2 regions of the Agromyces sp. CF514 genome follow, and region 1 is predicted to be linked to the other one. Evidence: riboswitches for the same ligand, from Rfam matches in the RefSeq annotation. Region 1 holds a riboswitch; the other holds the start of a gene.

Region 1 (4,735 bases):
TTCGCGAGCATGCCGATCTTCACGGCGTCGACCGCGATGTCGTCGGAGATCGCGTCGAGCTGCTCGGCGAGGAACTGCGACGGCGGCACGTGCACGCTGCGCACCCCGCGGGTGTTCTGCGCGGTCAACGCGGTGATCGCCGACATGCCGTAGCCGCCGATCGCTGCGATCGACTTCAGGTCGGCCTGCACGCCGGCGCCGCCCGACGGGTCGCTGCCCGCGATGCTGAGAACGCGGGGCACCCGCCGGGTCGGCGCGCTGGAATCCCGGTGCCGTGCCGGGTTCGCGGCCGTGCGGGACTCCGGCGAGAGAACGGGATTCTCCCGCGGGACGGCCGACGCTCCCGCGATCATCGGGCACCCCACGCGGCGACGAAGGCAGCGGCCGCATCGCGCGGTGAGGGTGCGGCGCAGATCGCCGACACCACGGCGACGCCCGCCGCCCCCGACTCACGGAGTGCCGCGACATCCGCCAGCGTGATGCCGCCGATCGCGACGCAGGGCAGCTCGGCGTCGGCGGCGAACCGTGCGAACCCGTCGACGCCGATCGCCGGCGGATGGTCGGCCTTCGTCGTCGTGGGGCGGATCACGCCGACGCCGAGGTAGTCGACCTCGCGACGCGCCTGACGTCGGAGCCTCGCGAGATGCTCGGGCGAGTTGGCGGTGAGGCCGATGATCGCGTCGTCGCCGAGCAGGTCGCGGGCGGCGGATGCCGCGGCGTCGCCCTGTCCGACGTGCACGCCGTCGACCGGCAGGCCCCGCTCGCGTGCGGCGAGCGCGACGTCGACGCGGTCGTTCACGAGCAGCGCGGCCCGCCCGTCGATCGCGGCGGAGAGCGCCTCGAGCTGACGCAGCAGGTCGTCGATGGAGGCCGCCTTGTCGCGCAGCTGCACCGCGCGCACGCCGCCGTCGACCGCCTCCGCGACGACCGACGCGACGCCGCGCGGGCCGCAGAGCGCGGCATCCGTCACGAGGTAGACCGACAGGTCGAGGGACCGACGGGCCCCGTCGGCAGCGCGACCGGTCGTCGATGTCGGGTGCGCGCTCATGCGTTCACCGGCTCGGAGGCGAGGTCGACGGATGCCGCGGCATCCGTCACCGTGATGCTCGCCCGCGCGAGCACCTGGTCGGGCGTGACGAGCGCGAGCGCGTCGAGGAACGCCGGGGCGAACGAGCCCGGACCGGCGGAACGCGCCGCGGCGAGCTCGGCGGCGACCGTGTAGACGACGGTCGCCGCGACGGTCGCGACGAAGGGGTCGGCGAGCAGGGCGTCGTCGGCTCCCGGTCGCGCGGCGTCGGCCGTGCCGGCCGTGCCCGTCGAGCCGGATGCTCCGGGCTGGGCCGATGCATCGGCCGCGCCGCGGCTCGCGGCCAGGAAGGCGGCCGTCACAGCCCCGAGCGCGCAGCCGCCGCCCGTGATGCGGGTGAGCAGGGCGTCGCCGTTCGCGATGCGCGCCGTGCGGTGCCCGTCGGTGATGAGGTCGACCGGGCCGGACACCGCGACGACCGAGCCGTGCGCGAGGGCGAGCGAGGTCGCGGCGTCGGCCGCGGCATCCGTGCTGTCGGCGGCGTCGACCCCGCGCCCGCCGGCCCCGGCACCCGCCAGCGCGATGATCTCGCTCGCGTTGCCGCGGATCGCGGTCGGTCCGGCTGCCACGAGCTCGTGCGCGAGCGCCGTGCGCACGGGCAGTGCGCCGATCGCGACCGGGTCGAGCACCCAGGGCGTGCCGGCGACGGATGCCGCGGCCACCGCCTCGCGCGCGGCGTCGCGCTGCTCCTCGGCGGGCGTGCCGAGGTTCACGAGCAGGCCGCCCGCGATGCCGGCGAACATTCCGGACTCCTCGCGGATGTCGACCATCGCGGGCGCCGCGCCGATCGCGAGCAGTGCGTTCGCGGTGAAGTTGGTGACTACGGCGTTCGTGATGCAGTGCACGAGCGGCGGATGCTCGCGCAACCGGTCGAGCAGGGCGGCGCTCGCCGTGGTGAGGTGGGCAGGGTCGATACGCAGACGTTCGCTCACGCGACATCCCTTCGCTAGTCCGAACTAGATCAGGTTCGACGGGTGTGTTCTCAGCCGCGCTCGCCCCGGTCGGAGCAGGTGCGGCACCCCGTGTCACTGCCCGCCAGCCTAGCCCCGGCCGCGGTGCACGGGGCACGGGGCCGGTCGCCGACGGTCGTGCCGCGTGGCACCCCAGTTCGGGGTGCGCCTTCGGTCGGGGTCTGGTGGTTCGGTGCGCCTCGGGCTAGCTTGCTCGGAACGACCCGCCGGGTGGGCGGTCCGTCGCCGGACGATCTCCGAATGCGCCGGGCTGCACCGTGACGTTCCTCCACGGGCCCGGCGGGTCCGTCACGTCCTCCGCGCGCCATCTCTCACACCGCCGCGCGGACGCAGAAGGTCGCGATGCGAGCGTGGAAGCGACCATATGGGTCCGCGCGATGGCGTGCGATCGGCGGATGCCGCGCCGCGGCGTGGCGAGGAAGTTGCGGGCAGTGGCAGGCTGGCCGTATGAACGCGCAAGCCGACGCCGATCGCACCATGCGGGCCAAGCGCCCGCACCGAGTCGCGGTGCTCGTGCTCGAGGGCGCGAAGCCGCTCGACGTCGGCATCCCGGCGCAGATCTTCACGACCCGCGCGTCGATGCCGTACGAGGTGCGCGTGTGTGGCGCGGCGCCCGGGCCGGTGACCGGCGGTGACGGGCTCTCGTACCACGTGGCCGACGGGCTCGAGGCGTTCGAGTGGGCCGAGACGATCTTCATCCCGGGATACCGGCATCCGGATGTCGAGCCGCCGCCGGCCGCGGTCGTCGAAGCACTCCGGGCCGCGTACGAGCGCGGTGCGCGGCTCGCCGCGATCTCGACGGGGGCGTTCGCGCTCGCGGCCACCGGGCTGCTCGACGGACGCCGCGCCACGACGCACTGGCACTACACGAAGGCGCTCGCCACGCGGCATCCGCTCGTGCAGGTCGACGAGAACGTGCTGTTCGTCGACGAGGGCCGCGTGCTGACCTCGGCGGGTGCGGCGTCCGGCATCGACCTCTGCCTGCACCTCGTGCGCCGCGACCACGGCGTCGCGCTGTCGAACCACGTCGCCCGCAGGCTCGTGGCGGCGCCGTACCGCAGCGGCGGCCAGGCGCAGTACGTGCCGCGTGCGCTGCCCGACGACCTCGGCGAGCTGTTCGCCGCGACGAGGCACTGGGCGCTCGAACGCATCGAGGAGCCCCTGACGCTCGCCGACCTGGCGCGCAACGCGAACGTGTCGACCCGCACGTTCTCGCGTCGGTTCGTCGAGGACACCGGGTACACGCCCATGCAGTGGATCCTGCGGGCGCGCGTCGACCTCGCGCGCGAGCTGCTCGAGCGCACCGACCTCGGCGTCGAGCAGATCGCGGCGCGCGTCGGGCTCGGCACGGGCGCGAACCTGCGACTGCACTTCCACCGCGTGCTCGGCACGTCGCCGATCGAGTACCGCCACACGTTCCGCTCGCCGGTCGAGTAGGGGCCTGCCGCGGTCGGTCCGACGGGCCTCGAGCCGCTTCGCTCGTCGATGGACGGAACCCTCTTCCGCTCGCCATGCAGTGCTTACTAACATGTCAGTAAGTTTCTTGACGACGAGAGCCGGAGGCGCCCCGCATGGCAGCGATGCACATCGAGGAGTTCGCCGACGCGCACGCCTCCGACCTGGCCGACCTGCTGACCGAGTCGTTCGGCACGCCGATCGACGCCGAGGGACTCCTCGCCGCGTTGGCCGGGCTTCCGGCGCGCGATGGCATGACGGCCGACGCCGCCGGCCTCGCGACCGGCGAGGGCAGCCGCCACCTCATCGCGCGCGAGGCCCAGGGCGTGACGGCACGCGCCCTCGTCTGGCGCACGGGGCTGGCGCGACCGGGCGACGTCTTCAGCGACATCCGGGCGGCCGACGGCGAACGCGGCCGGGAGGCGCTCGCACTCGTGCTCGCCGACCAGGTGTCCTGGCTCGCGCTGGTGGGCGGTGCACGCCTGCGCACGACGGTCGACGACCACGAGCGCGATCGCCACGACCTCCTCATCGGGGCGGGATTCCGCGAGGAGGCGCATGTGGTCGCGGGCGAGCGCGCGCTCGCGCGCACGTCGGCGATCGGGGTGCCGGTGCCTGCGGCCCCGACCGTGCCGCCGCCGCACGGGGTCGAGCTCGACACCTACGACCGCATCGAGCGCGACGGCGATCCGCAGTGCATCCGGTACGTGCAGCGCGCCCTGCACGCCCTCGTCGTCGCGACGCTGGTCGACAATCCGGGCCACGTCGAAGCCGTCCCCGACTTCGACGACTGGCGTCGCGAGGTCTTCGATGCCGATGCGTTCCGCGCCGAGTGGCTGGTGCTCGCGTTCGAGGCGGATCGGCTCGTCGGCCTCAGCCACGCGGTGGCCGACGGCGACCCCGACCGGGCCTACCTGGAGTACACCGGCGTGGCCCGCGACATCCGCGGCCGTGGGATCGCGGCGGCGATGAAGTCCCGACTCGATCGCGAGCTCGTGGCCGACGGCGTGCGCATCCTCACGACGGAGTGGGCCGAGTCCAACGCGCCGATCGCGCATCTCAACGCTCGAGCCGGGTACGCCATCGTCGGCGGGCATCGCCGGCTCGTGCTCGACGTGCTGGCCCCGGCGTCCTGACGTCGAGGTCCTGACGTCGGTGCGGCCCCTGCGGAGGCGGGCGGAATCCCGGGCGATCCGAGCCGGCACGCCAACCGAATTGTGGT
Region 2 (4,735 bases), on a different contig from region 1:
GCAGGACGGCTCGTCGAGGCAGGTCACCACAGGGCCGGTCGACGATTCGGCGACCCCGATCCTCCATGTCGACATGGACGCGTTCTTCGTTTCCGTCGAGCTGCTCTCGCGTCCCGAACTTCGTGGCAAGCCGGTCCTCGTGGGCGGCACGGCAGGCCGCGGCGTGGTCGCGGCTGCGAGCTACGAGGCGCGCAGGTACGGCGTCAACTCGGCCATGCCGATGTCGGTGGCCCTCCGGCGGTGCCCGAACGCGATCGTGCTGCGCGGCGACTACCCCTCGTACTCGAAGTACTCCAAGCGCGTCATGCAGATCTTCGGCGAGATCACGCCGCTCGTCGAGCCGCTGTCGATCGACGAGGCCTTCCTCGATGTCTCCGGCGCGCGTCGCCTGCACGGCACGCCGGCCGAGATCGCGTGGACCATCCGCGAGCGCGTCCAGGCCGAGACCGGGCTCACCTGCTCCATCGGCGTCGCCGCCACGAAGTACGTCGCGAAGGTGGCGTCCAGCCGCGCCAAGCCCGACGGCATGCTCGTCGTGCCGGCGCACGAGACCGTCGCGTTCCTGCATCCGCTGCCGGTCTCGGCGCTCTGGGGCGTGGGCCGGGTGACCGAGGAGTCCCTGCTGCGGTTGGGCCTCCGCACGGTCGGCGACGTCGCCGCGATGCCGCCCGGGGCGCTCGAACGTGCGGTCGGGCCGGCGCTCGCGGCGAGGCTCGCGCATCTCGCGCGCGGCGAGGACCCGCGTGCCGTGCACACGTCCCGGGTCGAGAAGAGCATCGGGCACGAGCAGACCTTCGGACACGACCTCGTCGACCCCGTCGAGATCAGGCGAGAACTGCTGCAGCTCTCGGGCAACGTGGCGGTCCGCCTGCGCAAGGCGGGCCTCGTCGCGCGCACCGTGTCGCTCAAGCTCAGGTACGGCGACTTCCGCACCCTCACCCGTTCGCGCACGCTCGCCGAGCCGACCGATGTCGCACGGCGCATCTACGACGAGGCATCCGAAGCCCTCGAAGGGCTCGTCGGCGACGGCGAACGGGTGCGCCTCATCGGCGTGCGCGCCGAGAACCTGCGCGAGTCGGGGTCGGGCGCCATGCTCTGGGACCCCGACGAGGAGTGGCGCGATGCCGAGCGCACGATCGACGAGGTCTCTGCGAAGTTCGGGCGCGGAGCGGTGCGGCCGGCATCGCTCGTGCAGCGCGAGCGCGAGCAGCGGTCGCGCCGTGAGGCGAGAGCCCGGAACGACGCCGATGAGCAGAGCGCAGGAGGCGACGGTCGCAGCCGCGGGTCCGGCGACGGCGAGGCGCCGTTCGACCCGACAGCCGCAGGCTGGGGCTGGTAGCCCGCGCGCCGCACGGGTAGCGTGGCCGACATGGCTGAACTCGTACTGGACTTGGCAGAGCGCGTCGCGGGCGTCGGGGTGAAGACCGCATACGGCGACAAGATCGAGATCGACGGCGTCGAGGTGGTGCCCGTGGCCCTCGGCTACTACGGGTTCGGAGGCGGAATCGGCAGCGGCGACGCGACGTCCAACTTCACCGGCAGCGGCAGTGGCGGCGGAGGCGGCGGCCTTTCGGTTCCGCTCGGCGCCTATGTGGGCGAGGGCGGGCGCGTGAAGTTCGAGGCGAACCTCATCGGCCTCGTGCTGGTCGCCACGCCGTTCGTGTTCGTCGTCGGCCACGCCCTCAAATCGGTGATCCGCGCACTGAAGCGCTGAGCGACCCCGCCGGCGTGTACGCTGGTGCACGAACACGGGAGTCCGGTGAGCCGGGCTGAGAGGAAGGTTCTCAACCTTCGACCGTCGAACCTGATCTGGATCATGCCAGCGCAGGGAGGCATCCACATCTCAACATCCCGTGCCGCTTTCCTCCGACGAAAGGGCACGCCAGTGCACAACATCTCCGCCGAATCCGCCACCAACGTCGCGGCATCCGGAACCTCGGTCACGAACTCGCCGCGTCTGCGCTGGCGGGTCGTCGACATCGTCGTCGCGAGCGTCGTCGGCGTGGCCGTCGGCGTCGTCTTCTGGGCCTGGGGGGTGGTGTGGGGGCCGATCTCGGCGCCGATCGAGGCGCTGCTCCCGGGCCTCCAGGCTGCACCCGCCGCGCTGTGGGTCGTCGCCGGCGTGCTCGGCGGCCTCATCATCCGCAAGCCCGGCGCCGCGCTCTACACCGAGCTGGTCGCTGCGGTCGTCTCGGCGCTCATCGGCAGCCAGTGGGGCGGCCTCCTCACGATCGAGGCCGGTCTCGTGCAGGGCCTCGGCGCGGAACTGGTCTTCGCGATCTTCCTCTACCGCAATTGGCGGTTGCCGGTCGCGCTCCTCGCGGGCGCGGGCGCCGGTCTCGCGATGGCGATCAACGACCTCGTGCTCTGGTACGCGGGCGCGGCTCCCGCCTTCGCCACGATCTACACGATCTCCGCAGTCGTCGGCGGCGCGCTCATCGCAGGCGGGCTCTCGTGGCTCGCGGTGCGCGGGCTCGCGCGGGCCGGTGCCCTCGACCGATTCGCGGCCGGGCGCGAGCTCCGGGAGGTCTGAACCGTCGTGTTCGGCGAATTCTCCTCGCCGGCCGCCGCAGTCCGTGCGCGCGACTGGGGATGGCGCCACGGCGGTCGGCGCCGCCCCGCCGTCAGCGGTCTCGACCTCGACATCGAGCCCGGCGAACGGGTGCTGCTGCTCGGCGCCTCGGGTGCGGGCAAGTCCACCCTGCTGCACGGCCTGGCAGGTGTGCTCGGCGGCGACGACGACGGCGAGACGCTCGGCGAGCTGCTCGTCGACGGTCGGCATCCGGCCTCGGCGCGCGGTCGTTCCGGGCTCGTGCTGCAGGACCCCGACTCGCAGATCGTGATGGCCCGCGTCGGCGACGACGTCGCGTTCGGCCTCGAGAACCTCGGGGTCGCACGCGAGCTCATCTGGCCTCGGGTGCGCGCCGCACTCGACGCCGTCGGCCTGCGCCTGCCGCTCGAGCATGCGACGGCCGAGCTCTCGGGCGGGCAGCGCCAGCGGCTCGCACTCGCGGGCGTGCTGGCCATGCGGCCGGGCCTGATCCTGCTCGACGAGCCGACGGCGAACCTCGACCCCGACGGCGTGCGCGAGGTGCGCGACGCCGTCGCATCCGTGGCCTCGGCGACCGGCGCCACGCTCGTCGTCGTCGAGCATCGGGTCGCGACGTGGCTCCCCGTCGTCGACCGCGTCGTGGTGCTCGGGGCCGATGGCGGGGTGCTGGCAGACGGGTCGCCCGGCGCCGTGCTCTCGGAGCGTGCCGCAGAACTGCGGTCGGCCGGCGTGTGGCTGCCGGACGAGGTGCCGTGGCGTGCACCCGCGCCGACCGGCAGCGCGCGGCATCCGTTGCTCGAGGCTGCGGGCCTCGACATCGCACGTACGCCGCAGGTGCCTGTGCAGCGCGGGCTCGACCTGCGCGTCGACGCCGGCCGCGTGCTCGCGATCGCGGGTCCGAACGGCGCCGGGAAGTCGACGCTCGCGCTCACGCTCGCCGGCCTGCTGCCCCCGATCGGCGGCAGCCTCGAGGCGACCGACCTGCTCGCGCAGGGGCTTCGCCCCGAACCCGCGAGGTGGCGCTCGCGCGACCTCCTCAGACGTATCGGCACGGTGTTCCAGAGCCCCGAGCACCAGTTCCTCACCGGGTCCGTCCGCGCGGAACTCGAGGTCGGCCCCCGTGCGCTGAAACTCGGCGAACGCGCGCGCCGCGAGCGCGTCGACGAGCTCCTCGCCGCGCTGCGGCTCGCCCACCTCGCGGGTGCCAACCCGTTCACGCTGAGCGGCGGCGAGAAGCGCCGCCTTTCGGTCGCGACGGCGATCGCCACGCGGCCCCGACTGCTCGTGCTCGACGAGCCCACCTTCGGCCAGGACGCCACGACCTGGCGCGAGCTCGCGAAGCTGCTCATCGCCCTGCGCGATGAGGGCGTCGGCCTCGTGGCGGTGACGCACGACGAGGCCTTCGTCGAGGCGATCGCCGACGATCGGTTCGACCTGCGACCAGCCCGACCCGATTCCGTCGCGTCGTCGTCGTCGTCGGCCGCTCGTCGGGAGGGCGGGCGATGAGCATCGCGACCATCCGCCCAGGACTGCCGCTTGCCGACGTGAACCCCGTCGCCAAGGTCGCCGCGACCGTGCCGCTCAGCCTCGTGCTGATCCTCACGCTCGACGTCGTCTCTGCGAGCGTCGCGATCCTCTGCGAGATCGTCGTGTTCACGCTCGTCGGCCTCGGCGGCCTGCTCTGGTCGCCGCGGACCCTGCCCGTGTGGATCGCCGCACCGCTCACCGGCCTCAGCATGGTGCTCTACGGCGCACCCTCGGGTGCCACGCTCTGGGACTTCGGACTCATCCACGTCACCGAGGGATCCGTGCAGATCGGGCTCGCGACGACCGCCCGAGTCATCGCGATCGCGCTCCCGGCCGTCGTGCTCTTCCTCACGATCGACCCGACCGACTTCGCCGACGGACTCGCGCAGACGCTCCGGCTTCCCGCGCGGTTCGTGCTCGGCGCACTCGCGGCCCTGCGACTGGTCGGCTCGTCGATCGACGACTGGAGAACCCTGAACCTCGCACGACGTGCGCGCGGCATCGCCGACCGCGGTCCGATCGTGCGGTTCGCCGGGCAGGCGTTCGCGTTGCTGGTGCTCTCGATCAGACGCGGCGGCACGCTGGCGACCGCGATGGAGGCGCGCGGCTTCGGTGCCGTCGGCGAGCGGACGTGGGCGAGGCCTGCGCGATTCGGGT

The links. A riboswitch is a leader RNA that binds a small molecule or an ion and turns the genes downstream of it on or off. The one in region 1 is predicted to bind thiamine pyrophosphate.
Region 2: linked by a shared signal. The riboswitch ahead of BM342_RS09790 (ECF transporter S component) and the one ahead of thiM (hydroxyethylthiazole kinase) in region 1 are both predicted to bind thiamine pyrophosphate.

Annotation. Positions count from the first base shown of each region.
Region 1 is NZ_FOZD01000002.1:166,080-170,814, forward strand. Features, by position in the region: gene BM342_RS13620 (bifunctional hydroxymethylpyrimidine kinase/phosphomethylpyrimidine kinase) at 1-242, opposite strand, end outside; gene thiE (thiamine phosphate synthase) at 350-1,048, opposite strand; gene thiM (hydroxyethylthiazole kinase) at 1,045-2,019, opposite strand; TPP riboswitch at 2,009-2,120, opposite strand; gene BM342_RS13635 (GlxA family transcriptional regulator) at 2,506-3,495, shown strand; gene BM342_RS13640 (GNAT family N-acetyltransferase) at 3,630-4,649, shown strand.
Region 2 is NZ_FOZD01000001.1:2,210,253-2,214,987, forward strand. Features, by position in the region: gene BM342_RS09780 (DNA polymerase IV) at 1-1,339, shown strand, start outside; gene BM342_RS09785 (hypothetical protein) at 1,370-1,714, shown strand; TPP riboswitch at 1,739-1,850, shown strand; gene BM342_RS09790 (ECF transporter S component) at 1,886-2,533, shown strand; gene BM342_RS09795 (ABC transporter ATP-binding protein) at 2,540-4,057, shown strand; gene BM342_RS09800 (energy-coupling factor transporter transmembrane component T family protein) at 4,054-4,735, shown strand, end outside.